Regions from separate parts of the Bradyrhizobium sp. SZCCHNR1093 genome, predicted to be linked through region 3. Evidence: predicted binding sites of a transcription regulator. Region 3 holds the regulator's gene; each other region holds the start of a gene.
What was found. Region 3 encodes LexA, which represses DNA repair genes until DNA is damaged. Its sites were predicted from a motif close to TGTTCNNNNTGTGTTCNG; they were not measured.
Positions count from the first base shown of each region.

Region 1: the regulator LexA is predicted to act here: its motif matches at 1,367-1,384, upstream of uvrA (excinuclease ABC subunit UvrA).
Region 2: the regulator LexA is predicted to act here: its motif matches at 2,086-2,103, upstream of QX070_RS28285 (YifB family Mg chelatase-like AAA ATPase).
Region 4: the regulator LexA is predicted to act here: its motif matches at 4,367-4,384, upstream of recA (recombinase RecA).

Region 1 is NZ_JAUHJJ010000004.1:469,278-476,517, forward strand. Features, by position in the region: gene QX070_RS16740 (outer membrane protein) at 1-268, shown strand, start outside; gene QX070_RS16745 (porin family protein) at 555-1,199, shown strand; gene uvrA (excinuclease ABC subunit UvrA) at 1,475-4,462, shown strand; gene QX070_RS16755 (hypothetical protein) at 4,654-4,983, opposite strand; gene QX070_RS16760 (hypothetical protein) at 5,219-5,536, opposite strand; gene QX070_RS16765 (lipase family protein) at 5,731-6,723, opposite strand; gene QX070_RS16770 (HAD hydrolase-like protein) at 6,998-7,240, shown strand, end outside.
Region 2 is NZ_JAUHJJ010000012.1:85,815-93,054, forward strand. Features, by position in the region: gene QX070_RS28275 (PAS domain-containing hybrid sensor histidine kinase/response regulator) at 1-42, opposite strand, end outside; gene QX070_RS28280 (hypothetical protein) at 170-397, opposite strand; gene QX070_RS28285 (YifB family Mg chelatase-like AAA ATPase) at 500-2,038, opposite strand; gene QX070_RS28290 (DUF2336 domain-containing protein) at 2,273-3,343, shown strand; gene QX070_RS28295 (outer membrane lipoprotein carrier protein LolA) at 3,363-4,196, opposite strand; gene QX070_RS28300 (DNA translocase FtsK) at 4,320-6,794, opposite strand; gene QX070_RS28305 (aminotransferase class I/II-fold pyridoxal phosphate-dependent enzyme) at 6,806-7,240, opposite strand, start outside.
Region 3 is NZ_JAUHJJ010000004.1:579,611-586,850, forward strand. Features, by position in the region: gene QX070_RS17275 (alpha/beta hydrolase) at 1-327, opposite strand, end outside; gene QX070_RS17280 (MBL fold metallo-hydrolase) at 340-1,272, opposite strand; gene QX070_RS17285 (LysR family transcriptional regulator) at 1,357-2,310, shown strand; gene glp (gephyrin-like molybdotransferase Glp) at 2,543-3,754, shown strand; gene lexA (transcriptional repressor LexA) at 3,961-4,659, shown strand; gene QX070_RS17300 (hypothetical protein) at 4,918-5,358, shown strand; gene QX070_RS17305 (hypothetical protein) at 5,582-5,800, shown strand; gene QX070_RS17310 (ComEC/Rec2 family competence protein) at 5,755-7,240, opposite strand, start outside.
Region 4 is NZ_JAUHJJ010000009.1:210,848-218,087, reverse strand. Features, by position in the region: gene QX070_RS25525 (PilZ domain-containing protein) at 1-143, opposite strand, end outside; gene QX070_RS25520 (PaaI family thioesterase) at 308-766, opposite strand; gene QX070_RS25515 (hypothetical protein) at 1,027-1,323, shown strand; gene QX070_RS25510 (hypothetical protein) at 1,444-1,692, shown strand; gene QX070_RS25505 (hypothetical protein) at 1,711-1,848, opposite strand; gene QX070_RS25500 (DUF6894 family protein) at 2,031-2,270, opposite strand; gene QX070_RS25495 (hypothetical protein) at 3,621-3,914, opposite strand; gene recA (recombinase RecA) at 4,476-5,564, shown strand; gene QX070_RS25485 (DUF1835 domain-containing protein) at 5,859-6,938, shown strand; gene gcvP (aminomethyl-transferring glycine dehydrogenase) at 6,917-7,240, opposite strand, start outside.

The DNA of each region.
Region 1 (7,240 bases), 110 kb from region 3:
CCAGTTGCAGCATCGCTATGACGGCGTCCCCGGCAACGTCTTCAGCCAGAACACCACCCGCTGGGGCTACACGGTCGGCGCCGGCGCCGAGTATATGTTCGCGCCGAACTGGTCGGCCAAGCTCGAGTACAACTATCTCGACTTCGGCAAGAGCGCGATCCAGTACAGCGCTTTCGCAACCAACCGCTCCGAGTGGAAGGACACCGTCCACACCGTCAAGGCCGGCCTCAGCTACCATTTCGGCGGCCCGGTCATCGCCAAGTACTGACACCTGCAACCGACAGGTTCCGAGAAAGGCCGGCGAAAGCCGGCCTTTTTTGTTGCCCTGATGCCACCTTGCCGGCTCGCCACACCCGGAACCAAGCAGTTGAGTGACATAGGCTTTCTGGAACTTGCCCGTAAAAACGCGGTTTGGCCGCGAGTGTGTCTTCAGGGTGACGGTAATCCGTACGGAACCGGGCTATAGGAACCTCGTCAACTTGAACGGGTGAGTCTGTTTCGTGCGTAAAACTCTCGGTGCGATGCGGACTGCTAGGAATTAACTGGAGACTGGAATGAAGAAGATCCTGCTCGCGACCGTGGCCTTGGCCGCCCTGGCCGCTCCCGCTGCCGCCGCTGATCTTGCCGCGCGCCCGACCTATACCAAGGCGCCGGTTGCCGCGCCTGTGCTGACCTGGACCGGCTTCTACATCGGTGCCATGGGCGGCTATGCCAACGAGGATGCTGACTTCGCGGCCATGAAGGGCGGCTTCGCTGGCGGCACCGTCGGCTACAACTGGCAGCAGGGCGCTGTCGTGTTCGGCCTCGAGGCCGACGCCGCTTGGGCCGACATCAACGCAAACGTTGGCGCGCTCGGTGTCAACGCCGAATCCAAGATCCGTGACTGGGGCACCGTCCGCGGCCGCATCGGCTACGCCTTCGGCCCGACCCTGCTGTACGCGACCGGTGGTTACGCCTGGGCTGACAACCGCGTCTCGCTGACGGCTCCGGGCTTCGCCGCTTCGGACAGCAAGATCCACTCCGGCTGGACCGTCGGCGCTGGCGTCGAGTACATGTTCGCCCCGAACTGGTCGCTGAAGGGCGAATACCTCTACAAGAGCTTCGGTGGCGAGAGCTACACCTTCACCGGCCTCGGCACGCTCGCGACCGGCACGCTCAACGTGCATTCCGGTCAGGTCGGCATCAACTACCACTTCTAAGTCTTCGCCTCCGGGCCAACGCACACAGCCTCCGCTCTGCCAGAGCGGAGGCTTTTTCTTTGCGGGATCGCGCACAAGGCAGGACGGAACCGGCAGCCTCCTGCCATTCGCTGCCATTCCCTGAGCGCATTGTTGATGATTCGCTGACGGCACTGGAAATCCAGCCCCGTTCTTCCTACGTTCCGACGATACCTTTTCCCTCTGGCGTCCGATGGCCGGCTTCCGGCGAACGCGCCTGCAACGATGGCGCGACTCTGCGCCGTGGGACGATCGTCATGGATGAAGTGCTCAAGGCCAAGCAGCGCGCGCAAGCCAACCAGTCGAGCCTGCGGGCGATCACGATCCGCGGCGCCCGCGAGCACAACCTCAAGAACATCGACGTCGAGATCCCGCGCGACAGGCTCGTGGTCTTCACCGGCCTGTCCGGTTCCGGCAAATCCTCGCTCGCCTTCGATACGATCTATGCCGAGGGCCAGCGCCGCTACGTCGAATCGCTGTCGGCCTATGCCCGCCAGTTCCTGGAGATGATGCAGAAGCCTGATGTCGACCAGATCGACGGCCTGTCGCCGGCGATCTCGATCGAGCAGAAGACCACCTCGAAGAATCCGCGCTCGACCGTCGGCACCGTCACCGAGATCTACGACTACATGCGGCTGCTGTGGGCGCGCGTCGGCGTGCCCTACTCGCCGGCCACGGGCCTGCCGATCGAGAGCCAGACCGTGTCGCAGATGGTCGACCGCGTGCTGGCGCTGCCCGAGGGCACCCGCCTCTATCTGCTGGCCCCGGTCGTGCGCGGTCGCAAGGGCGAGTACAAGAAGGAGCTCGCCGAATATCTCAAGAAGGGCTTTCAGCGCGTCAAGATCGACGGCACCTTCCACGAGCTCGCCGAGGTGCCCACGCTCGACAAGAAGTTCCCGCACGACATCGACGTCGTCGTCGACCGCATCGTGGTGCGCGCCGACATCGGCCAGCGCCTCGCGGAGAGTTTCGAGACCGCGCTGAAGCTCGCGGAGGGACTCGCCGTGATCGAGTTCGCCGACGCGCCCGCCTCCGCCGCCCCGGCCGAGGAGAAGAAGAAGACCGCCAAGATCCATGACAAGAGCGGGCCCGAGCGCATCCTGTTCTCGGAGAAGTTCGCCTGCCCAGTCTCCGGTTTCACCATTCCCGAGATCGAGCCGCGGCTGTTCTCGTTCAACAATCCCTACGGCGCCTGCCCGGAATGCGGCGGCCTCGGTGTCGAGCAGCACGTCGATGCTGATCTCGTCATTCCCGACAAGGACGTCACCCTGCGCAAGGGCGCGATCGCCCCCTGGGCCAAGTCGTCCTCGCCCTATTACCTGCAGACGCTGACAGCGCTCGGCAAGTTCTACAAGTTCACGCTCGACACCAAGTGGAAGGACCTGCCGAAGAAGACGCAGAACGCGCTGCTGCACGGCTCCGGCGACGACGAGATCAAGTTCACCTATGAGGACGGCGTCCGCGCCTACGACACCAAGAAGCCGTTCGAGGGCGTGATCACCAACATCGAGCGCCGCTTCCGCGAGACCGAGAGCGAATGGGCGCGCGAGGAGCTCGGCAAGTACTTCAACGACGTGCCCTGCGCCGGCTGCAACGGCTTCCGGCTGAAGCCCGAGGCGCTGTGCGTCAAGGTCGCCGGCAAGCACATCGGCGAGATCTCCGAGCTCAGCGTCAGGGCTGCCGGCGAATGGTTCGCCGAGGTGCCGAAGGCCCTGAACGCGCAGCAGACCGAGATCGCCACCCGCATCCTCAAGGAGATCCGCGACCGCCTGACCTTCCTGCTCGACGTCGGCTTGAACTATCTGACCCTGGCGCGCTCCTCCGGCACCTTGTCGGGCGGCGAGAGCCAGCGCATCCGCCTGGCGTCGCAGATCGGCTCGGGCCTGACCGGCGTGCTCTACGTGCTCGACGAGCCCTCGATCGGCCTGCACCAGCGCGACAACGCCCGCCTGCTCGACACGCTGAAGCGGCTGCGCGACCTCGGCAACACCGTGATCGTGGTCGAGCATGACGAGGATGCCATTCGCCTCGCCGACTACGTGCTCGACATCGGCCCCGGCGCCGGCACCCATGGCGGCAACATCGTCGCCGAGGGCACGCCGGCCGAGATCATGCGCAATCCGGCGTCGCTGACCGGCAAATATCTCACCGGCGAGCTCGAGGTCGAGGTGCCCGAGCGGCGGCCGCCGAACCATCGCCGCACCATCAAGGTCGTCAACGCCCGCGGCAATAACTTAAAGAACGTGTCGGCCGAGATCCCGCTCGGCCTGTTCACCGCCATCACCGGCGTCTCCGGCGGCGGCAAGTCGACGCTTCTCATCGACACGCTCTACAAGGCGATCGCGCGCAAGCTCAACGGCGCCAACGAGGCCGCCGCGCCGCACGATCGCATCGAGGGCCTGGAGCACATCGACAAGATCATCGATATCGACCAGTCGCCGATCGGCCGCACCCCGCGCTCCAATCCCGCGACCTATACCGGCGCATTCACCCCGATCCGCGAATGGTTCGCCGGCCTGCCGGAATCGAAGGCACGCGGCTACGAGCCGGGCCGCTTCTCCTTCAACGTCAAGGGCGGCCGCTGCGAGGCCTGCCAGGGCGACGGCGTCATCAAGATCGAGATGCACTTTTTGCCCGACGTCTACGTCACCTGCGACGTCTGCAAGGGCAAGCGTTACAACCGCGAGACGCTCGACGTGCTGTTCAAGGGCAAGTCGATCGCCGACGTGCTCGACATGACCGTCGAGGAAGCCGCCGAATTCTTCAAGGCGGTGCCGCGCGTGCGCGACACCTTCGAGACGCTGCGTCGCGTCGGCCTCGACTACATCCATGTCGGCCAGCAGGCCACCACGCTCTCCGGCGGCGAGGCGCAGCGCGTCAAGCTCGCCAAGGAGCTGTCCAAGCGCGCCACCGGCCGCACGCTCTACATCCTGGACGAGCCGACCACCGGCCTGCACTTCCACGACGTCAAGAAGCTGCTGGAGGTGCTGCACGAGCTGGTCGCGCAGGGCAATTCGGTAGTGGTGATCGAGCACAATCTCGAGGTCATCAAGACCGCCGACTGGGTGATCGATCTCGGCCCCGAAGGCGGCGACGGCGGCGGCGAGATCGTCGCCTGGGGCCCGCCCGAGGACATCGTCAAGGCGCCGCGCAGCTACACCGGGCAGTTCCTCAAGCCGGTGCTGGAGAAGTCAGCCAAGCCGAAGAAGCGCGGCCGGGGCGCAGCCAGCGAGGCGGCGGAGTAGTTGCCCTCAATTCCCTTGTATCGATCGTCGTTGCGAGCGAAGCGAAGCGATCCAGGGCCGCGTGCGCGTCTCTGGATTGCTTCGTCGCTTCGCTCCTCGCAATGACGCATGTGGTCGATACCGGTTCATCACAGCAAAGCCCGCCACTCTCTACAGAGCGGCGGGCTCGATGTTTCCACAACGAACTCAGATTACCACTGGCGATAATATCCGCTGCGCGTGCCGTTGTTGTTGCCGCCCGGGCCGACGTCGCCCTGGGTCGAGCTCGGGGTCGGATGGTTGGTGCCGTTGTAGCCGGTGCCCCAGCCCGGGCCGTCATACGGGCCCGGCGCGACCGCGACGTAGCCTTCCTCATAGACCGGCCCCGGCGCCCAGGCGAAGGAATCGCGGTAGGCGTAGGTGCTGGTGACCTGGCCACCATAGCCGTAGCCGCCCGGGCCGTATTCGCCGGCCGAGGCCGCAGCGGTGCCAGCCACGAGCGTGACGGCGGTCAGCACGGCGAATCCAAACGTGCGCGTCATGAACTTGCTCCTTCGTTCCTAATTCTCGGAGAACAAACGATATCGATCCATCCAAGGTTCCGCCGGTTCCCACAACAATCGTGCGACACAACGCGACGCTCCCCTTCGCGCGACCTCGTGATCCAACGGCTTCGTGACATCGCCGACACGCGCAGCGAACCCGTCCGACACGACAAACCCGCTGCTCTTGTCGAGCGGCGGGTTTGATCGCCTAACGTCTAACGCGAGATGGCGGCTACCACTGCCGGTAGACACCGGTCAGCGTACCGTTGTTGTTGCCGGACGGACCGACATCGCCCTGGGTCGAGCCAGGGGTCGGATGGTTGGTGCCGTTGTAGCCGTGGCCCCAGGCCGTTGTACCCCACGCCACCTCACCCGGCGCGTAGGCCGGCGCCGGCGCGGCGTCATACACCGGCTCGGAATCGTTGCCCTGTGTCGGCGGCCCCCAGGCCATCGAGTCGCCGTAGCGGGCATAGCCCTGCGCGGATGCGGCGGCGGTGCCGAGCACCAGCGTGGCGGCGGCCAGCGCGGCCATCTTGAGCGTGCGTTGCATGTGTCTCTCCTTGCTCTTGTACGGGGGTCAACGATCGCACTGCGCAAGGTGTTCCTGCAGCGCACGCTCACAAAGGCCGTGAGAGATTGTTGATCGGATGCGCGTCAAAACCCTCTTGCAGACCTGCGGGAGCAGGCTCGCAAGAGGGCAACGCGAGACGCGACCCGAACGGCGACGTCCCCCTGATCAGCAGCTCACGCCGCGACGGCGACCGCGCGCGGCCGCGCCACGCCGGTCTTGGTGACCCCCGGCAGTGGCGGCGCCGTCGTGCCAGTCGCGTGCGGGAAGTACTGCAACTGCATGGAATGCATGTAGCCGGCTTCTGCGGTCCAGGAATCGTTCGTCTCCACGATCGGCGTGATCGTGAACAGGTCCGGATTGCTCGGCACGATCGACGTATAGGTCGGGATCGTTGCGCTGAGGATCTCAAGCGGCTTGTAGATCGAGTAGTAGTTGGTGTCCTTCAGGACCGGCGCCGGCGGCGCATAGGTGACGAGAATCCCTTTCAGATTGGCCCATCCCATCGGCACGATGTCGTTGCTGTTGACCGCCGCATAGTAGGTATAGGCCTTCGCGAAGGTGGTCGCGAAGCCCGCGTTCCACATGGTCGGAGCCGCGAAGGTGTGCGGCCACAGCGTGAACTTCAGCGACGAGTTCAGCTTCGGCAGTTGATCCTGCAGCCACGCCGTCGCCACCACGGCGAGCGCGCCGCCCAGGCTGTGCCCGGTCACCATCAGTTGCAGATTCTGCTTGGCCGCAAGGCCGCGCAGATAGTCGAGCAGCGACAGGTCCGTCGCGGGATCGGTGAGCGCGATGACCAGCGCCAGCGCATCGTTGATCCCGGCACTGATCTGCAGCGGCGAGCCGGCCTGCTGCGGATACAGCCACGGCACCTGGAAGACTGCATCGACGTCGGCGAGCACGTTCTCGAAGGCACCGCCGACCGAGCCGTCGACATCGGTGCCGCGGAACGCCAGCGCGTAGCTGCCGTCGCTGCCTTGCGCGACATAGGCGAGCACGCCGTTGTTGACCGCCGGGCCCCAGACGAGCGACCACGGACCGTTCGCTGCGCCCGACGGAACGGACTTCAGCATCGTCACGAAATCGCTCGGCTGAACCGTATCGAGCGCGTCGTCGATATAGGCGAAGTAGGACAGATACGCTGCAGCAACCTTGTTGAGGGCCATGTGAAATCTCTCTGGCTTGAATGATGAAAACAAATTCGATCAAATTGGGCAGGCAGACTCTGATCCGCCGGCGCATCGGGATCATAGACCGCGTCATTTCCAGGTGCACATCACAACATGTTCAACCCCTGATCGTAGAACGTCATCATGGAGCTGCGACACGCAAGGGTCGCAGCTCATTGCGCGCCGCCCCTCCCATTGCTATGGCGCAGGGACTGTCGCAGGACGACACGCCTCGACGATCATCAGCCCCTCGCCGCGCTCACCCCACGCGATGCCATATTCCCTCGTCATCTTCGATCTCGACGGCACGCTCGCCGACAGCTTCCCGTGGTTTCGCACCCACGTGAATGCCGTCGCCGTGCGGTACCGCTTTCGTCAGGTCGAGGAGCAGGACATCGACGGGCTGCGCCATGCCTCGACCCGTGAGATCCTCGATTTCCTTCAGGTGCCGCGCTGGAAGCTGCCCTTGATCGCGCGCCACGTGCGCCGGCTGAAGACGGCGCATGCAGCAAGC
Region 2 (7,240 bases), on a different contig from region 3:
GAACCGGCGCAGGCGCAGCCTGAAGCGAAAAATCGGTCCCATCTCGATCACCCCCGACGATTTCGATCCCAATGTCATGGCCGGCCCGCACCATGCGGCGTCGGTATTGCTGAGACTTTGAAAGGTCGTGCACGCGCGATTCTGCCGTGCAGAGATGGTGAACCGGGCGTTAGCCCGGCTCACAGAACCGGATCGGTCGGTGATGAGGCGTGGTTGCGCGCGCGGGATCATCGGTGAAGTCGACATGGAGATCGGCGTGAAAGGGCGCGGAGCCGAGCGAGACGCTGTCGGCACCGACGGCAATGCAGGGCTGCGGGGAGGGCGCCAATTCGAGTCTGGCGATGACCGCCGCCGCGATCAGCGGCACGGCCAAAACGAGGACCTTGAAACGCAACATGATACGCACCGACGCGGAAGGCCTGATGACGGAACGCGGGCCCTATGGTTGTCGGAGCGTAAAGAGAAGTCGTTACCAGAGTGTTGAGGGGGAGGGGCGCCTTTACGCCGCATGGCGATTGTCCTCCGCCAGCGCGCGATACGACAGCGCCTCGGCCAGATGCAGCCGGCCGATCGCCTCGGCGTGGTCGAGATCGGCGAGCGTCCGCGCCACGCGCAGCACGCGGTGATAGCCGCGGGCGGACAGCCGCATCGTCTCGGCGGCTTCGCGCAGCAGCTTCTGGCCGGGCGCATCGAGCCTGGCGATCTCGTCGAGCACGGCGGCCGGCGCCTCGGCGTTGGTACGGATGTGCGGCAGGCCGGCTTTGGCGTAGCGGGCGCGCTGCAGGTCGCGCGCGGCCGCGACGCGGGCCGCGACCTCGGCCGAGCCTTCCTTGGACGGCGGCAGGATCAGGTCGGCGGCGGTCACCGCGGGCACCTCGATGCGCAGGTCGATGCGGTCCATCAGCGGGCCGGAGATGCGCATCTGGTAGTCGGCGGTGCAGCGGTCGATGCGGCCGCGCTTGCAGGCATAGCCGGGCTCGAAGGCGTTGCCGCAACGGCACGGATTCATCGCCGCGACCAGCATGAAGCGGGCAGGGTAGGTGACGCGATGGTTGGCGCGGGAGATCGAGACCTCGCCATTCTCCAGCGGCTGGCGCAGCGAATCCAGCACGCGCGGATCGAACTCCGGCAGCTCGTCGAGGAACAGCACGCCCTGATGCGCCAGCGAGATCTCGCCGGGGCGGGCGCGCAGGCCGCCGCCGGTCAGCGCCGCCATGCTGGCGGAATGGTGCGGGCTGCGGAACGGTCGCCGCGACGTCAGCGCGCCGCCCTCGATCTCGCCGGCGACCGAGGCGATCATCGAGACTTCCAGCAGCTCCGCCGGCGACAGCGGCGGCAGGATCGAGGGCAGCCGCGCCGCCAGCATCGACTTGCCGGCGCCGGGCGAGCCGATCATCAGCAGATGATGCCCGCCGGCAGCGGCGATCTCGAGCGCGCGCTTGCCGCTCTCCTGGCCCTTGATGTCGCGCAGGTCGAGCAGGCTTGCGGGTGCCTCCTGGATCTTCGGCTGCGGCCGCGACAGCACCTGCGTGCCCTTGAAATGGTTGGCGATCTGGATCAGCGAGCTCGCCGCGATGATCTGCAAGTCCGGGCTCGCCCATGCCGCCTCGGCGCCGCAGGCGGCCGGGCAGATCAGCCCTTCCTCGCGGCCATTGGCGCCGATCGCTGCCGGCAGCACGCCGGCGACCGGCGCAATCGAGCCGTCGAGCCCGAGCTCGCCGAGCACCGTGAAGCCGCCGAGGGCATCCGGCGGAATGGCGCCGATCGCGGCCATCAGCCCCAGCGCGATCGGCAGGTCGTAATGGCTGCCTTCCTTGGGCACGTCGGCCGGCGCGAGGTTCACGGTGATGCGCCGCGCCGGCAGCGCCAGGCCCGAGGCGATCAGCGCCGAGCGCACCCGCTCGCGCGCTTCCGACACCGCCTTGTCCGGCAGGCCGACGATCGCGAACGCCGGCAGTCCGGGCGCGACCTGGACCTGCACGTCGACTGCGCGGGCCTCGATCCCCTCGAAGGCGACGGTGGAAACGCGCTGGACCATGATGCCCCTCCCGGGCAAGGAGGCTAGCGGATGCCGGCATTGTTCGCAAGAACAATACGGGAACACTGTCGTTGCCGCGCTCTGCCGCAATCCATTAACGACAGCCGCGTGGGGTTTCAGCTCCGTCCGCCGGGCTTAACGCCCCTTTAGTCCGGCCTTCGCATTCTTCCTCAATTGATGATCGACCCGCGCCTCCGTCAAAAGCCGAGGGAGGCGCCCAACGAGGGACGTGCGATGCCTCCAGCGCCTGCGGCAGCTCCGACCGCCAAGACGCCCGCCGGTGATGCGCGGACGGTGTCCGAGCTCGCCACCGACATGCTGCGCCGGACCACCAGCCTGTTCCTGGCCGGTCCGCGGCCCGCGTCGGCCGAGCAGCTCGATCTCTACGATCAAATGTTCGCCCGGCTGATGCCGCAGGTCGCGACCGAGCTGCTGGCCGAGCTGAGCATGGCGCTCGCCGGCGTGGAGCGTGCGCCTTACGCCACCGCGCGGCTGCTCGCCGTTCACCCCGAATTGCGCGTCGCCGGACCGATGCTGGCCAAGGCGGCGGTGCTGACCGAGCGCGACCTCGCCGAGTTCATCCGCACCGGCAGCCCTGCGCATCTCGTCGCGCTCGCCAGCCGCAGGGGCATTGGCGAGAGCCTCACGACGCAGCTGATCGCACGCGGCTTTCCGGCGGTGCGCATGGCGCTGGTACAGAACCTCTCCGCCCGGCTGTCCGAGGATGGCTATCGCAGCCTGTTCAAGATCGCCGAGCGCGACGAGGATCTCGCCGAGAAGCTGGCGCTGCGCACAGATCTGCCGGCCAAGCTGTCGCGGGCCTTCGTCGCTGCGGCGAGCGAGGGCGCCCGCGCCCGCTTCATCAAGGCCGCACCGCCGGCGACCCGCGCCACCCTGCAGGCAACGCCGACCCGATCGCCCGGCGCGGCAATGCGCGCGATCTGGGATTATCAGCAGGTCAAGGCCGAGGTTGCCGCCCTCAGCCGCACCGGCAAGCTCGGCGACTCCGCCGTCAACCGCTTCTGCGCCACCGGCGATTTCCCTGCCGTGATCGCAGCGCTGGCGCTGCTCTGTGTCGTCACCATCGAGACGATCGAAGCGCTGCTGGAGGAGGATCGTCTCACGGATCTGCTGCTGGCCTGCAAGGCGGCGCGGCTGAGCTGGGCGACGACGTCGATGATCCTGCGCGGCCGGCCCGGCTGCGACGCGCTTCCGGCCGATGACCTCGAGGAGGCGCGCAAGCGCTTCGAGAAGCTTGCACTGTCCGAAGCGCAATGGAAGGTGCGCGGGCTCGAATCGCGCTGAGCGAGCGCGAGAGGCGGCGTCAGCCCGGCGGCGTGCTCGGATAGGCCGTGAAGTCGATCTTGAACATCGCCGGATCGAGCTTCTTGGTCGTATCGAGATTGTAGACCGCGATCGTGGTGTCGTAGCCCTGCGGATCGGTCACGGTCCACTGCTTGAGCTGGCCGTCCTTGGTGCCGAGCATCAGCATCAGCCGGCTGGTGCCGATCAGCGCCTGCTTCTCCTCGATCGTGATCGTGACGTAGAGGTCGTCGGCCGCGACCGCGATCACGTTGGTGTCCTTGAGCAGGTCGATGCGGTCCGACAGCAGATAGCGCAGCGGCGTCTGCGACAGCGGATAGACGTCCTGGGTCGCGAGCTTGCGGTCGCGCACCACCAGCGAGGAGCCGTCGGCGATGATGTCGATCGGCGTCGGCGGCTCGTATTCGAAGCGGACCTTGCCCGGCTTCTGGATGTAGAAATCGCCCTTGGTCTTGCTGCCGTCCGGGCCGACCTGGACGAAGTTCCCGACCAGCGTCTGCAGCGACGACAGATAGGCGCTGACCTTGGCCGCCTGCGCCTTCTGGTTGGCGTCGAACGAGGTGAAGATGCTGGCCGGCACGTTGCGCCGGGGATCGGGAATGATCGGGTTGGGCGGGGCGGTCTGGGTGGTCGAGGGACTCTGGCCCGAGCGCTGCTGGTCGGAGGCGCTGAGCTGGGAGCCGCTCTTCGGGCCTGATTTCGGAGCCGGCGTGCCCTGCGCGGCGGCGTGACCGGACGCACCGGCGACAGAGCATGTCGTCACGGCGCAGGCGACCAGCCAGGCGCAGATCCGGCGCCCGCGCGAAGCTGCGTGATACGAAAACGTGCTGTTCAACAAGGAGCTTTTCAAAACGACGTCCTGAGTTTTACGCGTTCTATCCCGGATCGGGCGGGCAGCGTGATCGTAATCGCGTGAAGATCGGGCACCGAAGCGGCGTTTCTGCGGCCATCGGGGCCGTCAGAATCCGCCTTCCTCCTCGGGCACCAGGATCTCGCGCTTGCCGGCGTGGTTGGCCTGGCCGACGATGCCTTCCTGTTCCATCCGCTCCATCAGCGAAGCGGCCTTGTTATAGCCGATCTGCAGCCGGCGTTGAATGTAGCTGGTCGAGGCCTTGCGGTCGCGCTTGACCACGGCGACCGCCTGGGAGAACAGGTCGTCGCCACCGCCGCCGCCCATGCCGGTGGCATCGAACACGGCGCCATCCTCCTCGCTCGGCTCCTCGGCGGTGACCGCCTCGAGATATTCCGGCGAGCCCTGTGCCTTGAGATGCTTGACGACCTTCTCGACCTCCTCGTCGGAGCAGAACGGGCCGTGCACGCGGCTGATGCGGCCGCCGCCGGCCATGTAGAGCATGTCGCCCTGGCCGAGCAGCTGCTCGGCGCCCATCTCGCCGAGGATGGTGCGGCTGTCGATCTTCGACGTGACCTGGAAGGAGATGCGGGTCGGGAAGTTCGCCTTGATGGTGCCGGTGATGACATCGACCGACGGGCGCTGCGTCGCCAGGATGACGTGAAGGCCGGCGGCGCGCGCCATCTGGGCGAGGCGCTGCACCGTGCCCTCGATGTCCTTGCCGGCGACCATCATCAGGTCGGCCATCTCGTCGACGATGATGACGATGTAGGGCAGGGGATCGAGGTCGAGCTTCTCCTCCTCGTAGATCGCCTTGCCGGTCTCCTTGTCGAATCCGGTATGGACGGTGCGCGTCAGCTCCTCGCCCTTGGCGCGCGCTTCGCCGAGACGGGCATTGTAGCCGTCGATGTTGCGCACGCCGAGCTTGGCCATCTTCTTGTAGCGCTCTTCCATCTCGCGCACGGCCCATTTCAGCGCGACGACGGCCTTCTTCGGATCGGTCACGACCGGCGTGAGGAGATGCGGAATGCCGTCATAGACCGACAGTTCGAGCATCTTCGGGTCGACCATGATCAGCCGGCACTGGTCCGGCCGGAGCCGGTAGACCAGGCTCAGGATCATGGTGTTGATGGCGACCGATTTGCCCGAGCCGGTGGTGCCGGCGATCAGCATGTGCGGGGTGCGGGCGAGGTCGATGATGATGGACTCGCCGCCGATGTTCTTGCCGAGGCACAGCGGCAGTTTGGCGACGCTCTCGGTCGCCTCCTTGGCGACGAGCAACTCGCGCAGGTACACCTTCTCGCGATGCGCGTTGGGCAGCTCGATGCCGATGGCATTGCGGCCGGGCACGACGGCGACGCGCGCCGACAGCGCGCTCATCGAGCGGGCGATGTCGTCGGCGAGGCCGATGACGCGCGACGATTTGATGCCCGGTGCCGGCTCCAGCTCGTACAGCGTGACGACCGGACCGGGATGCGCCTTGACGATCTCGCCGCGCACGCCGAAATCCTGCAGCACGCCTTCCAGCGCGCGCGAATTGGCCTCCAGCTCGCTCTTCGACAGCGGCTGGCGGTCGGAGGATTTCGGCGCCGCCAGCATCGAGACCGAGGGCAGGTCGTATTTGTCGTTGGACTTGCGCGCCGGCGTCTTGGCCGCGGGCTTCTTGCGGGCGCGGGGAGCGGGCTCCTCCTCCTCTTCTTCGTCCTCGCCTTCGTCGGCCTCGTCCTCGTCGCCGCCGTGCTCGTCCATCTCGGGCGCGAGCGTCGGCTTGCCCTGGCCGCGGCCCAGGCTCGGCTCCTGCCGGCTTGCGGCGGCGGCGCGCGGCTGCGGGCCTGATGACACCAGCGCGCGGTAGGCCGTGCTCAGGAACCAGACGACCTGCGCCTTCGCGCTCATGATGGCGTGGAACACCCAGCCGAGCCGGATCGCCTTGCGGTCGTCGTCGTCCTCGGGGTCGGCCAGCGGCGTGTCGTCGTCCTCATCCGCGAGCAGGCTCGGATCGGCTTCCTTCGCGCCCATGCCGCCGGCTACCAGCAGGCAGCCGATCATCGCAACCAGAAGAAGGGCGCCGAGCGCCAGCCGATAGATCATACCGGGCGGACCGAACACCACGGCTGGTGCGCGCAGCAGGGCGTCGCCGACCACGCCGCCGAGACCGGTCGGCAGCGGCCAAGCGTGCGAGCGCGGCCAGCAACTGGCAAGTCCGGCGGCGATGACGGCGCCGAGCACCCAGGCGCCGAAGCGCAGCGCCTCGCGATCGAACGGCCGGTGCGTCATCATGCGCCAGCCGCGGATCGCGATCGGCAGGATGACCATGATGGCGCCGAGGCCGAAGATCTGCATCAGGAGATCGGCGCCGATCGCGCCGGGATAGCCGACGATGTTGCGGATCGCGCGCGAGGTGGCGTGGCTCAGGCTCGGGTCCTGCACCGACCAGGTCATCAGCGCTGCCGCGGCGATGCCGGACAGGCCGATCAGCGCGAGGCCCGCGAGCTCGCGCAGCCGCCGCACCAGTGCGTCGCGCAGCGACGTCGGCAGGTGGTTGACCAGGGGAATGACTCGTTCGATCGCCGGCATCTGCATCAGCCCCGCGATTATCCCAGGACCTCGACCAGCCGGTGCAACGCCTCACCGGTGGAGTCGGCATCGGCCACCAGCGCCAGCCGGATATAGCCGACGCCTGGATTGAAGCCGTCGGCTTGCGGCCGCGCCAGGTAGCTGCCGGGCACAACCCGCACGCCGGCGTCGCGATACAGCCGCAGCGTCACCTCCTCGTCGCCGCCGCGATCGGCGACGTCGAGCCAGACGCAGAAGCCGCCATCGGGCCGCCTGTAGCCATAACGGTTGCCGATGATCTGGTCGGCGAGGTCGAACTTGGCGCGGTACAGCCGCCGGTTGTCCTCGACATGTGCCTCGTCGCCATAGGCGGCCACCGCGACATGCTGCAGCGGCACCGGCACCTGCGGCGCCGCGACGTTGCGCAGCTCGTGGAAGGCGGCGAGGAATTTGCGGTCGCCGGCGGCGAAGCC
Region 3 (7,240 bases):
ATTGACCAATGGAGATCCCTCCTCGGCCGCCCGCGACATCTCCGGCGGCCGGCTGGAGCCGCCATAGCTGCGCGCATCGACGGCCCAGACATCGTAGCCGGCCTGCGCCAGGACATCCATGAAGGAGGCGCCACCAACCGCGACGTCGAACAGGCTGGCGGATGAAAAGGTGGCGCCGTGCATCATCGCCAGCGTGCGCTCGGCCGAGAACCGTTGCACGTCATGCCGGCGCTTGTTGATGAGCTGAAGCTGTACATCGGACACCGGGCCTTCGATCAGGCGGCGCTCGGAAACGATGCGCGAGGAGGACGTTGCGTTCTCGGTCATGGTCACCTCGGATCAGGCGAAGTGCCACGCGAACCGGTCGCCGTCGCGGCTGATCCGCCCGGCCGAGGACTCGGCGAAGTGGGTCGTGAGCACGAGGGAGCCGGTCTCGGCGGCATGGTTCATCGCCCATCGGCGTGAGGTCCGCGCCGCATCCGGGAATTCGCAATAGACCGAGTTCCAGTCCGGACGCGCGACCTGCAGCGGATGATGCATCACGTCGCCCCAGAACAGCGCGCGCTCGCCACGTGAGCTGAAGCTGATGCAGGCGTGATCGATGCTGTGACCGGGGCTCGGCAGAAAACGGAAGCCGTCGACGACCTCGCTGCCATCGACCGTGATCTCGCGCGCGAGGCCGGCCTCGACGATCGGCAGCACGCTGTCTTCGTAGACCCCAGGCATCGGTGGATGCAGCATTGGGCCAAGCCCAGCTGCGTCTCTGATTGCGGCGTCCGAGCCGTTGCCGGCCGAGAGTGCGGCGACATAGGCGCGCTCGCGGCCTGAGAAGATGTGCTGGGCGTTGGGAAACACCGGCATCCAACGGCCATCGGCAAGCTGCGTATTCCACCCCACATGATCCGCGTGCAGATGCGTCATCAGGACGAGATCGACATCGCCAGGGGCGACGCCGGCCGCCCGCAGCCGGTCGAGAAACGGCTCGTTCAAGCGATGCAGAACTGCTGCGCCGGGCCGCTCCTTGTCATTGCCGGTGGCCGTGTCGATCAGGACCACCCGCTCTGGCGTCCGCACCAGCCAGCTATGGATGCTCAGGCGCAACGATCCCGTGTGCGGATCGACCGATCCCGGCCCCACCTGGCCTCGTTCCCGAACGATGCTGTCTGCTTCTACGCCCGGAAACAAAAACTCTCCCTCGACCGCATCGAGGCCGATCTCGAAGATCCTCGTGATGGTGGCGTCTCCGACGCGATAGGTCGTGATGTCCTGCATGTCTGGCCGCCTCGATCCGAACGGTGGTCTTGTCTGGGCCGAGATCTAGGACTAGGTCATACATTCCTCAAATCGATCCAGCTCATGCAGTCCATCGATCACTTCGATCTTCGCTCCTTCGACCTCAATCTGCTGGTCGCGTTCGACGCGCTCATGCAGGAGCGCAGCGTGACGCGCGCGGCCGCACGCCTCAAGGTGGGTCAGCCTGCGATGAGCCATACGCTGTCGACGCTTCGCGTGCTGCTGCAGGACGAGCTGTTCGTCCGCGTCGGCGCCGTCATGCAGCCGACGCCAAAGGCTGCGGTGCTCGCCGGGCCGGTTCGGGCGGCGCTGGGGCAGATGCAGGCAGCGCTGCATGCCGCACCGGAGTTCGACCCGGCGACCGAGCAGCGCACCATCCGCCTGGGATTTTCAAGTGAGGTCGAGCTGCTGCTGATCCCCGAGCTCACCGCGGTGCTCCGTCGAACGGCGCCCGGCGTGCGGCTTCTCAGCCGGCCGACCGAGCGTAACGAAGTGCATCGCCTGCTCGACGACGGAGCCTTGGATGTCGCGGTCGGCTGCTTCGACGCCGTCGCACAGCGGCACAGATCCCAGCTCCTGTTCGAGCAGGCGCTGAGCTGCGTCTACAATCCAAAGCGCATCGCGATGAAAACACCGATCAGCCTCGCCGACTATCTGTCGCTTCCGCACGCGCTGGTGACGCTGACCAACAGCCTGCAGGGCTGTCTGGAGGCGGCGCTGGATGAGATCGGGACCGAGCTCAACGTGGTCTCGGCCTCCTCGGAATTCCTCAGCGTGCTGGCGACGGTCGCCGCATCACCGGTGATCACGACGATACCGACCAGGATGGCAAAGCTCTACGGGCCGCGATTTGGGCTGACGCTCTGTCCCGCGCCGTTGAAGCTGCGGCTGCCGGCCGTCTCGATGGTCTGGCCGCTGCAGCTCGATCGTGATGCAGCATCGGTCTGGCTGCGGAACATGGTGGCGGATATCCTGCACACGACCGAGCGCGCCGCCTGTCGCGCAGCTGCTGGATAGAACGCGGGGCGGGAGCTAACCGGAACGGCGCATCGGCCAACGCCTTGGCACTGCGGTCGACCTTCTGCGCACTGATTGCAGGGTTTCTCGCGCGGTCGTGAGGCAGCGGCCCGGACGCGGCCAACATCAGACGATCAGAAGGCAGGAAGCGGCCTGAGCCCTTGGCCGAGCCGTGCGCGTTCGGTTAGAAGGCGACTCATTCGATCTGCCGTCTCCATCCGAAGGAACTCTCATGGCCCTGATGCCGGTGTCTGATGCGTTGTCCGCCGTGCTCGCCGGCGCGGAGCCGCTGGCCGAGGAGCTGGTGACGCTGGACGAGGCCCATCACCGCATCCTGGCCCGCGACCTCGCGGCGCTGCGGACGCAGCCGCCCGAGGCGATGTCGGCGATGGACGGCTACGCCGTGCGCGCGGCGGACGCAGCCCAGGCCAAGGTGCGGCTGAGGGTGATCGGCGAGGTCGCGGCGGGGCGGCCGTTCGATCGCGTGGTCGGACCCGGCGAGGCGGCGCGCATCTTCACTGGTGGCGTTGTCCCTGAGGGCGCCGACGCGGTGGTGATCCAGGAGGACACGATCGCCGAAGATGGCCACGTCGTGATCACCGAGGCCGCGATCAAGGGCCGGCACATCCGGCCCGCCGGCGTCGACTTTCATGAGGGCATGGTGCTGCTGAAGGCGGGCCGCCGGCTCAGCGACCGCGACCTGTCGCTGGCGGCCAGCATGAATCATCCGGCACTGCCGGTGCGGCGCCGGCCGAAGGTGGCGCTGCTCGCCACCGGCGACGAGCTCGTGATGCCTGGCTCGACGCCCGGCCCGGGCCAGATCGTCTATTCCAACGGCTACGCCCTGCGGGCGCTGGTGCGCAGCGAGGGCGCGACACCGATCGATCTCGGCATCGCCGCGGATACGATGGAGGCCACGATCGCCGGGATCCGGCGGGCGCGCGAGGCCAAGGCCGACATCCTGATCACGACCGGCGGCGCCTCGGTCGGCGATCACGACCTCGTCAAGCAGGCGCTCGAAGCCGAGGGCGTCGAGATGGCGTTCTGGAAGATCGCGATGCGGCCGGGCAAGCCGATGATGCACGGACGGCTCGGCGACATGAGGGTGATCGGACTGCCCGGCAATCCGGTGTCGTCCTATGTCTGCGCCATCCTGTTCCTGGTGCCGCTGATTCGGCGGCTGCTCGGCCGCGACGAAGCTCGCATGCCACGCGAGACCGCCCTGCTCGGCCGCGAACTCGGGGCCAACGATTCGCGCGAGGACTATCTGCGGGCGCAGCTCGAGGAGCGCGCCGACGGCACCCTGATCGCAACGCCGGTGACCCAGCAGGATTCGTCGCTGCTCGGCAATCTCGCGCTCTCGCAGGCGCTGGTGATCCGGCGGGCGTTTGCGCCGAAGGCCGCCGCCGGCAGCCCGTGCGAGATCCTGCGCCTGCCGAGCTAGGCCGTTTCCCCCGGCAAAGCCCGGTCCGTTCACTACAATTTAAGGATTGCGGAACACACATCGAACATATAGTGTCCGTTCATGATTTGTTTTTAGTATGTTGCGGGCGACGCGATGATGGTCCGACTCCAAGGCGCTCTCAGCCGGTTTGTGCTCAAGGCGCAGCTCCTGGACTCGGACGACAACAAACTGGGGACCAGGTCGAGATGCTGACGCGCAAACAGTACGAACTTCTGCGGTTCATCAACGAGCGGCTCAAGGAAGCCGGCGTGCCGCCGTCCTTCGACGAGATGAAGGATGCGCTCGATCTGCGCTCGAAGTCCGGCATTCATCGCCTGATCACGGCGCTCGAGGAGCGCGGCTTCATCCGCCGGCTGCCCAACCGCGCCCGCGCGATCGAGGTGATCAAGCTGCCCGAGCTGTCACAGGCCGCCAACAACCGCCGCGGCTTCACCCCATCGGTGATCGAGGGCAATCTCGGCAAGGTGCGCACCAGCACTCCCGCGCTGGACGATGGCGAGCGCCCCGTCGCGGTGCCGGTGATGGGCCGCATCGCCGCCGGTACCCCGATCGAGGCGCTACAGACGCGCAGCCACACCATCAGCGTGCCCGCCGACATGCTCGGCAACGGCGATCACTATGCGCTCGAGGTGCGCGGCGACTCCATGGTCGATGCCGGCATCCTCGACGGCGACATGGCGCTGATCCAGCGCAACGAGACCGCCGACACCGGCGACATCGTGGTAGCGCTGATCGACGATGAGGAAGCGACGTTGAAGCGCTTCCGCCGCCGCGGCGCATCGATCGCGCTGGAGCCGGCCAACACCGCCTACGAGGTGCGCATCCTGCCGCCCAACCGGGTGAAGATCCAAGGCAAGCTGGTCGGGCTGTATCGCAAATACTGATCGCGGACGCGATCGGTCGATCGGCGGCGAGCGCACGCGCTTCTCCGCCGATCGAAATTGGTCACGCGCGAATGCACCTCAGGATGTGCAGCGCGGCACGCTCAAACGCTTGTGATCGCCCGCGGGCGCACGCGGTGCAGATCAGCGCAGAATTGCCGTGAAGCGCGCGCTAACATCTCCTCGATGTCCACTCTGATAGAGGCCTGCGCCTGTCCGGGGGGAGCGTGGGTCGGCTATCTCTCAACGAGGAGCGATCCGATGTGTGACTACAGCCTCCATGCGGTTGCGTCCCGTCCCGCCAAGGTCGGCGAGACGTTGATCTCGACGACGTTTCGCGGCACCGCCACCCGCGGCTTCGCCCTCGAGAGCGAGCCGACCGTCGCAGTCTGCATGCTGCCCGGCACCGAGTTGGCATTTGTCGAGGACGTCCGCTACGACAGCCGCTGGCTCTGGACCCGGACGATCCGCGAGCGCGTCGCGAAGTTCAACAGCATCGAGACGCACATCCCCGATCGCCATCACGACGCGATCGAATTCGCCGACGGCCGCCACGTGCTGGTGACCCAGCTCTGCGAGGGCCAGCGCGTCACCGTGCTGCAATTGCCGGTCAGCAAGCAGCCGGCCGAGCGCCGCCCGGGCGTGGCGGAGGACGTTCCGGCTTCGCAGGCCACACCGATTCGCCGCATCAGCATCACCTGAGCGCCTGCGCGTCCGCATTTCTCTCGGTCATGAGCGAGCTTTCGGCCGGGGGAGATTTGGTTTCTGCAAGCGCAAGGTCCTTTCGGGCGAACCTCACGCTCCGGCATCGCATCGAATAGGAACGACATCCCTCGGCCGGCATTGTGTGCCGGGGGAGCTTGCCGCCGCGGTCAACAAGATCGATTGGAACAAGGCCGACCGGATCACCGAGCCCGGCCGCTACATGCTTCCGTTCGGATGGCTAACGGTCACGGTTGATGACATCGCCGTCTGGCAACGATATCCGGGCGCTGCGTTCACGCTGGTCGAAGGTCCCTCGCTGTTCGATGGACCCGACGACACCGAGTATCATCTCAGCACGTTGTATCATCTCAGCACGTTCGAGCTGTCCGGCGCTCAATCCTGCTCGCCCTGCTCCGTCTCCGGCGGCGTCGCGTCCTGAAGCCGCGACACCGGCGCACGCGGCGTCAGCGTCGTGTCGAACTCGCCGGCCTCGGCGGGCGCCGGCCACCACGGGCGGTCGGTGCCGCCGGCGCGCACCGGCGTGACGGAGAAGCCGGTGCCCCGCTGCACCAGCATCAAGGCGCCCTGCTGCTGCAGGCGCTGGCGATCGATGACGGCCGCCGCGCAGGATGACGGCGCGGCGCGCGCGGTGACGATCAGCGCTGCACGGGCGCAATCATCGTCGAGCGCCTCGGTGCGCAGGGTCAAGGCGGCGAATCGGCCGTCGGCCATCGTGACCACGCAGCCCGCCTCGTCGCAGGAGACGCCATCGGCGAGCGATGAATCCGCCGGCAGCCGGGCATCGGCGTCGGCCGCGAGCCACTCCTTGGTGGCGAACACGTCCTTGCCGGTGCGCATCACATGCAGACGTCCGTCACTGCCGCGCACCGCCACCGCGCGCCCGTCGCCGGCGATCAGGACGTCGGGCAGCGGCGTCGTGGCGGCCCACGCGGTGGCCACCACGAGCCCGACGGCGCCCGACCAGCGCAGCGGTGTGCGCAGCAGGCCGATCAGGATGACGCCGAGGCTGGCCAGGATCAGCGGACCGATGCCGAAGCCCGGGATGCGCCCGACCGCACCAGGCAGCGCCGCCACCCAGCGCGTCACCGCGATCATCCAGTCGATGCCGAGGCCCATCAGCGTCCACCAGGGACCGTCGAGCCCGAACGGCGCCGCCAGCAGGCCAAGCAGTCCGGCGGGCATCACCAGCACCGAAACCACCGGCATCGCCGCGAGATTGGCGAGCACGCCATAGGGCGTGACGCGATGGAAGTGGAACGCGGCATAGGGCGTGGTCGCAAGCCCCGCGATCAGCGAGGCCAGCAGCAGCATCGCGAGCTCGCGGCCGCCCCACAGCGCGATGCGCTGCGTCGTGGAGCTGTCCGGCCTCGCAAACAGTTTGGGCAGGCCGAACTGCACCAGCGCGACCAGGCCGAGCGTCGCCGCGAACGACATCTGGAAGCTCGGATGCACCAGCGCTTCGGGTGCCGCGATCAGCACGATCATCGCCGCGACCGCGAGCGTGCGGAAGGTGACGGCGCGGCGATCGACCATGACCGCGATCAGCACCACGGCCGTCATGAAGAACGATCTCTGCGTCGCGACCTCCGCGCCCGACAGCAGCAGGTAGAACGCCGCCGCGACCAGCGCCGCCGCGGCCGCCCATTTCTTGATCGGATGGCTGATAGTGAGGCCGGGGATCAGCGCAAGCAGCGCGCGCACGGCGAAGAACACGACGCCGGCGACGACGGCCATGTGATAGCCGGAGATCGACAGCACGTGGCCGAGGCCGGAGACGAACATCGCATCGTTGACATCGGGCGTGATGGCGTCGCGCCGGCCGGTCAGCAGCGCGGTGGCGATGGCGCGCTCATCGCCC
Region 4 (7,240 bases), on a different contig from region 3:
GGGCTGACCACCTCGACCCTGGCGCCAGTGTCGGACATGTTGCGGACCATGCAATCGACCGCGCCGCCGCCGTCGAATGCCAGCCTGCCCTGCTTCAGCACCCGATGCCTCGGTGCAATGCGCTTGTCACTCGTCTCGCTCATGGCCTGTAACCCGGTGCCGAATGGCGTCACCTTTCGCGTCAAAAGCACCTAAAATAAATCAGTCTCGCGTTTCGATCAGATGAATCCGGCCTGCGAAGCCCGGGCCGTCGCCTTCATGTTTCGTTAACCCCCCCCGCCGGGCCGCGGATCAGAGAGGCCGCAGATCAGAGCATCGCGAAGGCGCTCGACACCATGGCCACCGGCTTGCCATCGCTGGCGCTGGTCAGTGTGACCCGCCCGAAGCTCATGGTGCGGCCCATCCGCACCACGCGCGCATCCGCCAGGACGTCAGCGGAGGCAACGGCGCGCATGAAATGCGTGGTCTGGTCGACAGTGGTCATCGGCCGGTAGCCGCCACTCGCGGTGACCATCCCGATCACCATCGCGGTATCGGCAAAGGCCATCAGCGCCTGGCCGCAGACGACGCCATTGTCGCGGCAGAGCCGCGGCGAGAACGGCATGCGCAGGATGGCGCCGGCTTCGCCCTGCGCAGACGGCGCGATGTCCTCGACGATCAAGCCAAGATCCTTGATCCAGGGCGCGAACACGTCATCGAGGATGCGCCTCGCGTCGTCGGTGGTGAAGTTCAGGGTCTCGTTCGGCACGCGCGGAGGTCCTTCCATGATCGTGTCATCGATTTGTCTTGGCATCGACTTGCCTCGACGCGATCGGCGGAGCCGCCGGAATGTTGCCGCAGAGCGGCGGCTTGAAAAGGCCGGAGTTGGAAAACTATGATGAGGGCACACCGTGGAACAGACGGCAGGTGCGCGCAGACGATGCGGCCGTGAACATCCCGACCTGTGGTCCACCGTTCCGGCACAGTGCCGCGGGCTTGGCGCATGGCGAAGCGATGGTATAAGGCGCCTATACCGGGGAGTAACCAATGAAGAAGCTGATCGTGACGATGGCGGTCGCCGTGCTGGCCGGCTGGGCGGTTCCCGCAATGGCGCAGATGCCCAACATCAACCTTCTCGCCGACGGTCCCTCCAAGTCGCCCGAGGAGAAAGAGGCCGAAGCGGCGCGGGAGCAGGCCTACAAGGACACCATGCGCAAGATTCCGGACGCCAAGACGAGCGCCGATCCCTGGGGCAACGTCCGGGCGGCGGAGCAGCCCAAGGCGGCGCCTGCCATGAAGACCACCGCGGCCAAGAAGCCGAAGGCTGTCGGCAGCACCAACTGAGATTTATCGCGTTCGGGTCGGCGGGCTCTGATCCTCCCGGGCCCGCTTGCCTGATTGCGGACTCGGATTCCTCGCGGCCCCGTCTATATTGACGGTGTGGCAGCGCGTTGGAGTTCGTCGATGGGGATGCGTCCTCGAGACATGGCCAGCCGGATGGCGGCCCGGCGCCAGAAGAAGAGCGTGGGCCCGGTTCGCGACGGCTACGTTCGTGACACGTTCACGCTGCCGCGCGAGCAAGCGCGCGCCAAGGCCCGCGATTATCTGACCCGCTATCCCAAGGCCGGCTACATGAGCGCCGTCGAAAGCTGGCGCGAGCTTCCCGATGGGGCCATCGAGTTCACGATGCGGCGGCTTCCCAGCGCCGATTGAATCATTCCGGCTAGCGCCTCATTCCTTCTCGCCAAGAAGCTTGCGCGTGTCGCGATTGATGAAATGAAGCCGCGTGCAGGCCTTGCAGACCACGGTTTCATAGGCGTACGCGGGATCGCCGGGCTTCGGCTCTTCCAGCCAATGCTGCACGTTCATCCCCGTTCGCGGACATTTGAAGATCAGATTACCCATACAAATTTAAATGTCTGCCAGGATGCAGACAGGCATTTTGATCTGGATCAAGCTCGGCTGGCGAAATGACGCGCAGTCACCTCGCCGGCCACAGGCTTCGGTTGTGGTTCTCGTCGGTGACGATCTACAAGAGGTGTGGCGAGCCGTCAGGCCTGATCCAGCGACTCGGCGACGATCCGGATGCGGAAGACCGGCTGCCGTGCCTCGTCGAGCAGCTCCATCTGCCATTCGGAGTTTTCGGCGAGCTTGCGCGAGATGCTGCTGGCCATGTCGGCACAGACGGTGGTCATCTCTTTCCAGGCTGCGTTGCGGTCGGCGCACTCGGTCCCATACTCGGACGCGCCTGAGAAGTGGCCGTTACGGATACGAAAGAAATAGAGCGGCATTGCCAAAACCGGTGAGCCCTGACCGCCCCAGGCCGCTGGGTTTGATGTACGCATCGCAAATGGAAGCGCAAAACCCCCTCGGATCAATTCCGGTAAAATACGGTCGGTCGCGCTGTCCGTTGAGCTGATTGCCGTTGAGGATGTGCGGCGCAATCGGACGGATTGCAGGCCAACGAATGAGCCTCGGACCGCCGCGGTCCGAGGCTCGGCGTCAACGTCGTAGCTTCCCAGCGAGGGCAGTTCGGCAATGACGTAGTTAGACTAGTGCGAAACTAGTAGGCGTGCCTTGCGTCAGATCAAGGTTGCCATCTCGATCAATCGCCGTGGGACGCGCGCCTAGCTGTGATCGAAGATCCGTTCCGGCACGACTGTCAGTCGGTAGGCGATCTGCGTCGCGCCGTCGACCATTTCCAAGAGTTCATCGCAAGCCGGACAACGCCTCTCTCCCGCGGCGCCTTGCTGCGAGTGAAGCTCGATCCTTTGAAGGCCGGCCCTGCAGGACGGGCACGTCACGTCATCTCTTGTCATCGCCAATATGAAGCGCAACGCAAGCGATCCGTTCCTCGACATCACGACAATGACGGGGGGATGCATCCCGAGCGGAGCTATCAACGTCGAAAGCCCCGGACGTCGTCCGGGGCTTTCTTTCGGCGCGGATGGTTTCAGGGCCGTGCGCCTACGGGTGACGGAGCCTGCAAATGTTGTAGCAGGCAGGCTGCAAGGGATCGGTCGACGGCACACCACGGGCGATACACCAAAGGCGATACACCACTGACAATGTGCGGCGACCATCATCGCAACGAACAAACAAATCCGGGGCTGATCAAAAATTTGCTCAGACGTACGACAACCATGATTCTATAACGCAACCCAAAGTTTATGACAATGGTTTGTGGCTTGAAGATGTCGTGAGCGCCGCGTGCTGCGTGATGCGGATCACGCCGGCTTCCATTCGGCCCACTCATTCGCCCGGTCATAGGGGGCTGCGCGAACGGCTCTCGTGGCTCCCTCTGGCATGGCACGAGACAGCGTCCTGGCGGGCGCCGTTTCATCTGTCGCTCGTCATATGGCGGCCGTCGAGCTGTTCGCGCGCCGGCCATTGCTCCGGTCGGAACGCAGGGTGCCATTCCGCCTCAGAAAGCCGCGGCAGATCCGCGGACGCTTCTGTTGCGGAACTTCTGGCCGGACACAGCTTGCGCGCGGCCGAGCATTGCATGCGCATCTGCATCGAAACCGTGCGCCTGCACGCACGATGAGCCGAACAAAAGCAGAAGAGGCGAGGGAACTTCGTTCCTGTCAGGAGAACCCCGGAATGTGCGATCTACGCACGCGTGTAGGAGTTTGGTAGTTTCAAGGGAAAGACCTGACAAGCACGATCGGTCCAACGATTGCGGCGTTGAAGTCGGCGAGGTCTTCGCTGGGAATCCAGTGCTCGCGATGCTTGCGGCCGCCGGCCTCGCGCACCTCGTAGGTGTCGATGAAGCCTCGCAGGATCGCAAAGCGCAGCACGTGGCCGGCGCCGCTCGCCGGCACGTTCCAGTCCCGTGCGATCTTCACGGCATAGTCCTCGGTGAGCACCGGGTAGAAGATCGGCTGCTCAGGAAGGCGCGGCGGAAACGCACGCATGCCCGACGCCTCGATCAAGGCAAGCTCCTTTGGGCCGACGGGGCGCCACAACGTGAGGGTCTGTTCCTTGTTGGATCCGGTCATGCTGGTGCCGAAAATTGGAAGCGGTGTGCGAGGCTCATAGAGAACGACCAACAGGATGATGGGGCACGGCCGGGACGACACTAACAACTTATAATTGAGTTGATGTCTGCCGCAGGCGCGGTGGGCGAGGTTGGAGCGCTCGGACAGGCTGGTCATCATCCGCGCGATCGCCGGTCGGCGGCTGCGCCGCTCGCGCACATGGCTTCCGCCTCCAGCCGGATCAGGATCCTTTCGCGGTCGCCGTCATCCAGCACCCCGTACTTCGCTTCTGGGCGCGCTGATCGGGCGGCGCTCCCTCGCTGCTGCTCGGTGGACTGCGCGCCGGCCCCCGAGTGGCAGGCGTGTCCCCGCGGTTGTCAGGGGGGCTGAGAGCGATGATTGTTGGGAAGAACATATTGCGAACAAAGAACGGATGGAGTACATTCACCTCAAGATTGCTGGCCGACCTCGTTAACCGTTTGTCCATCTCGCGAATCCCCGCCATAAGGAGCGCCAATGTCCGCCACCGCCCTGCGTATCGTCGAAGGTTCCTCAATGGATAAGAGTAAGGCGCTCTCTGCTGCGCTGTCCCAGATCGAACGTCAGTTCGGCAAGGGTTCGGTGATGAAGCTGGGCAAGAACGACCGTTCGATGGATGTCGAGACGGTGTCGACCGGCTCGCTCGGGCTCGACATCGCGTTGGGGATCGGCGGGCTGCCAAAAGGGCGGGTGGTCGAGATCTACGGGCCGGAATCATCGGGCAAGACCACCCTGGCGTTGCACACGGTGGCCGAGGCGCAGAAGAAGGGCGGCATCTGCGCCTTCATCGATGCCGAGCACGCGCTCGATCCGGTCTATGCGCGCAAGCTGGGCGTCAACATCGACGAGCTGCTGATCTCGCAGCCGGATACGGGTGAGCAGGCGCTGGAAATCTGCGACACGCTGGTGCGTTCGGGGGCGGTCGACGTGCTGGTCGTCGACTCCGTCGCGGCGCTGGTGCCCAAGGCCGAGCTCGAGGGTGAGATGGGCGAGTCGCTGCCGGGCCTGCAGGCCCGCCTGATGAGCCAAGCGCTGCGCAAGCTGACCGCTTCCATCAACAAATCCCACACCATGGTGATCTTCATCAACCAGATCCGCATGAAGATCGGTGTGATGTATGGCTCGCCGGAAACCACCACGGGCGGCAACGCGCTGAAGTTCTATGCCTCGGTGCGCCTCGACATCCGTCGCATCGGCGCGATCAAGGAGCGCGATGAGGTGATCGGCAACACCACCCGCGTCAAGGTGGTGAAGAACAAGCTGGCGCCGCCGTTCAAGCAGGTCGAGTTCGACATCATGTATGGCGAGGGCGTGTCCAAGATGGGCGAGATCCTCGATCTCGGCGTCAAGGCCGGCATCGTCGAGAAGTCCGGCGCCTGGTTCTCCTACGATAGCCAGCGTCTCGGGCAGGGACGCGAGAATTCGAAATCGTTCCTCAAGGCCAATCCGGACATGACTGCCAAGATCGAAGCCGCGATCCGCCAGAACTCCGGCCTGATCGCCGAGCAGATCCTGGCCGGCAATGCCGAGCGCGACGCCGACGGTGAGGAGCCGGCGGAAGAGTAGGGGTACGGCGGCGGCGGGCGCCGTGGACGTTGAGTTGTCGACGTTCCAGCGCCCGTTTGCAGATGTGTGGTGCTCTACCGAAATCTGCGGCTGCATTCCCGAATGCAGCGAGAATGCGTCTCTGAGCGCCGGATACGATCTTCAACGCGAATAGCTGAAGGCGTGCACGCGGACGAGCGGACCGGATCCGCACGGCGGCACCGAGACTTCCGACGCCGATCCTGGGCGCCGGGAGCCGATCGCGAATATGTTGATAGCGCCTTGAGCCAATCGGGCCGTGCCGGAGCCAACAGCATGACGCGTTTGATTCTAGCGGCCGATGATCCGAGCGCCGGAGCGCTTCGGAGGGGCGGCTTTGCCGACCTGGTGGTGCCAATTCTCCATCGTTTCGTGTGGGGACCGCTGCCATCCGATGCCGAATTATCGGCGTATCTCGTCCAGCGCACCACGCGACGGAAGCGGGGGCATTGGTTGGATTTCGCCTCGCGTAGCGACGTCATGGCGGCCGGCGGGCGGAGTCACAGTTTTCTCGAACTTGTTGACCGCTGCGATAGCGTCGAGCTGTGGATGGGAACCCGTCCGAACGACCAGTTGGTGCTGATCTGGCTCTTGGATTATCTGCGCCATCACGCGGAGATCGCGACGAAGATCGTATTGCGGCATGTCGATGTACCGCTATTCGATGCCCCGGCCGGGCGACTCGCCGGTCGGACCATTGCCGGCGTAGAGCTCGCACGTGAGCATCTCGACCTGGGTCATCTGGCATGGCGGGCGTTTCGGGCGCCGACGCCGCAAGCCTGGTTCGATCTGTTGAAGCAGGATCTCAGTGCACTGCCGCAGCTTCGCCGCTGCGTGCAGGAGATGCTCGATGAGCTTCCCGGTGTTGCGACGGGCCTCGGAGCATCGGAGCTAAGAATCCTCGAATTGCTGTCAGCCGGCTATCAGCACCCATTCGACCTGTTGCCGCATCATCAGGATCGCTTTCAACGGCGCGTCTATGACTATTGGGAAGGAGGCACGTTGCTCGACGGTCTGGCGCTCGCGCCGGTGCCTGCAATTTCGGGCCTCGCCGAATCGCCATTCTCGGTCGAGATGCACGACAGCCGTGAACGCCTCGAGCGCTACAGGGCCAGCACGCTGTCGCTGACACCGCTCGGCAAGGCAATCCTCGCCGGCGAGGAGGATTTCAGCAGCCATAATCCGATCTGGCGCTGGTGGGGCGGCACCGAATTGATCAACGCCAATCTCTGGCGTTGGCATGCGGTGCTCATCGCTCCGGATCATGGCACGCCTCACGTCATTGATTGTCGCGAGCCGTGGCGCCCGATCCCTTGGAGCATGCGTGAGGAGGCTTACTCCGCCGCCTGGGCGTAGTCGGCCACCGGCGGGCATGAGCACACCAGATTGCGGTCGCCGTAGACGTTGTCGACGCGGCCGACCGGGCACCAGTACTTGTCGGTGCGCGAGGTGCCCGCGGGGAAGCAGCCCTCGCTGCGCCGGTAGGCCCTGTTCCAATCGTCGTCGGCGATGTCATGCACCGTGTGCGGCGCGTGGCGGAGCGGCGAGGCCTCGATTCCGAAGCGGCCCTGCTCGACCTCGGCGATCTCCTGGCGGATCGCGATCATAGCGTCGCAGAAGCGGTCGAGCTCCGCCTTGGACTCCGATTCCGTCGGCTC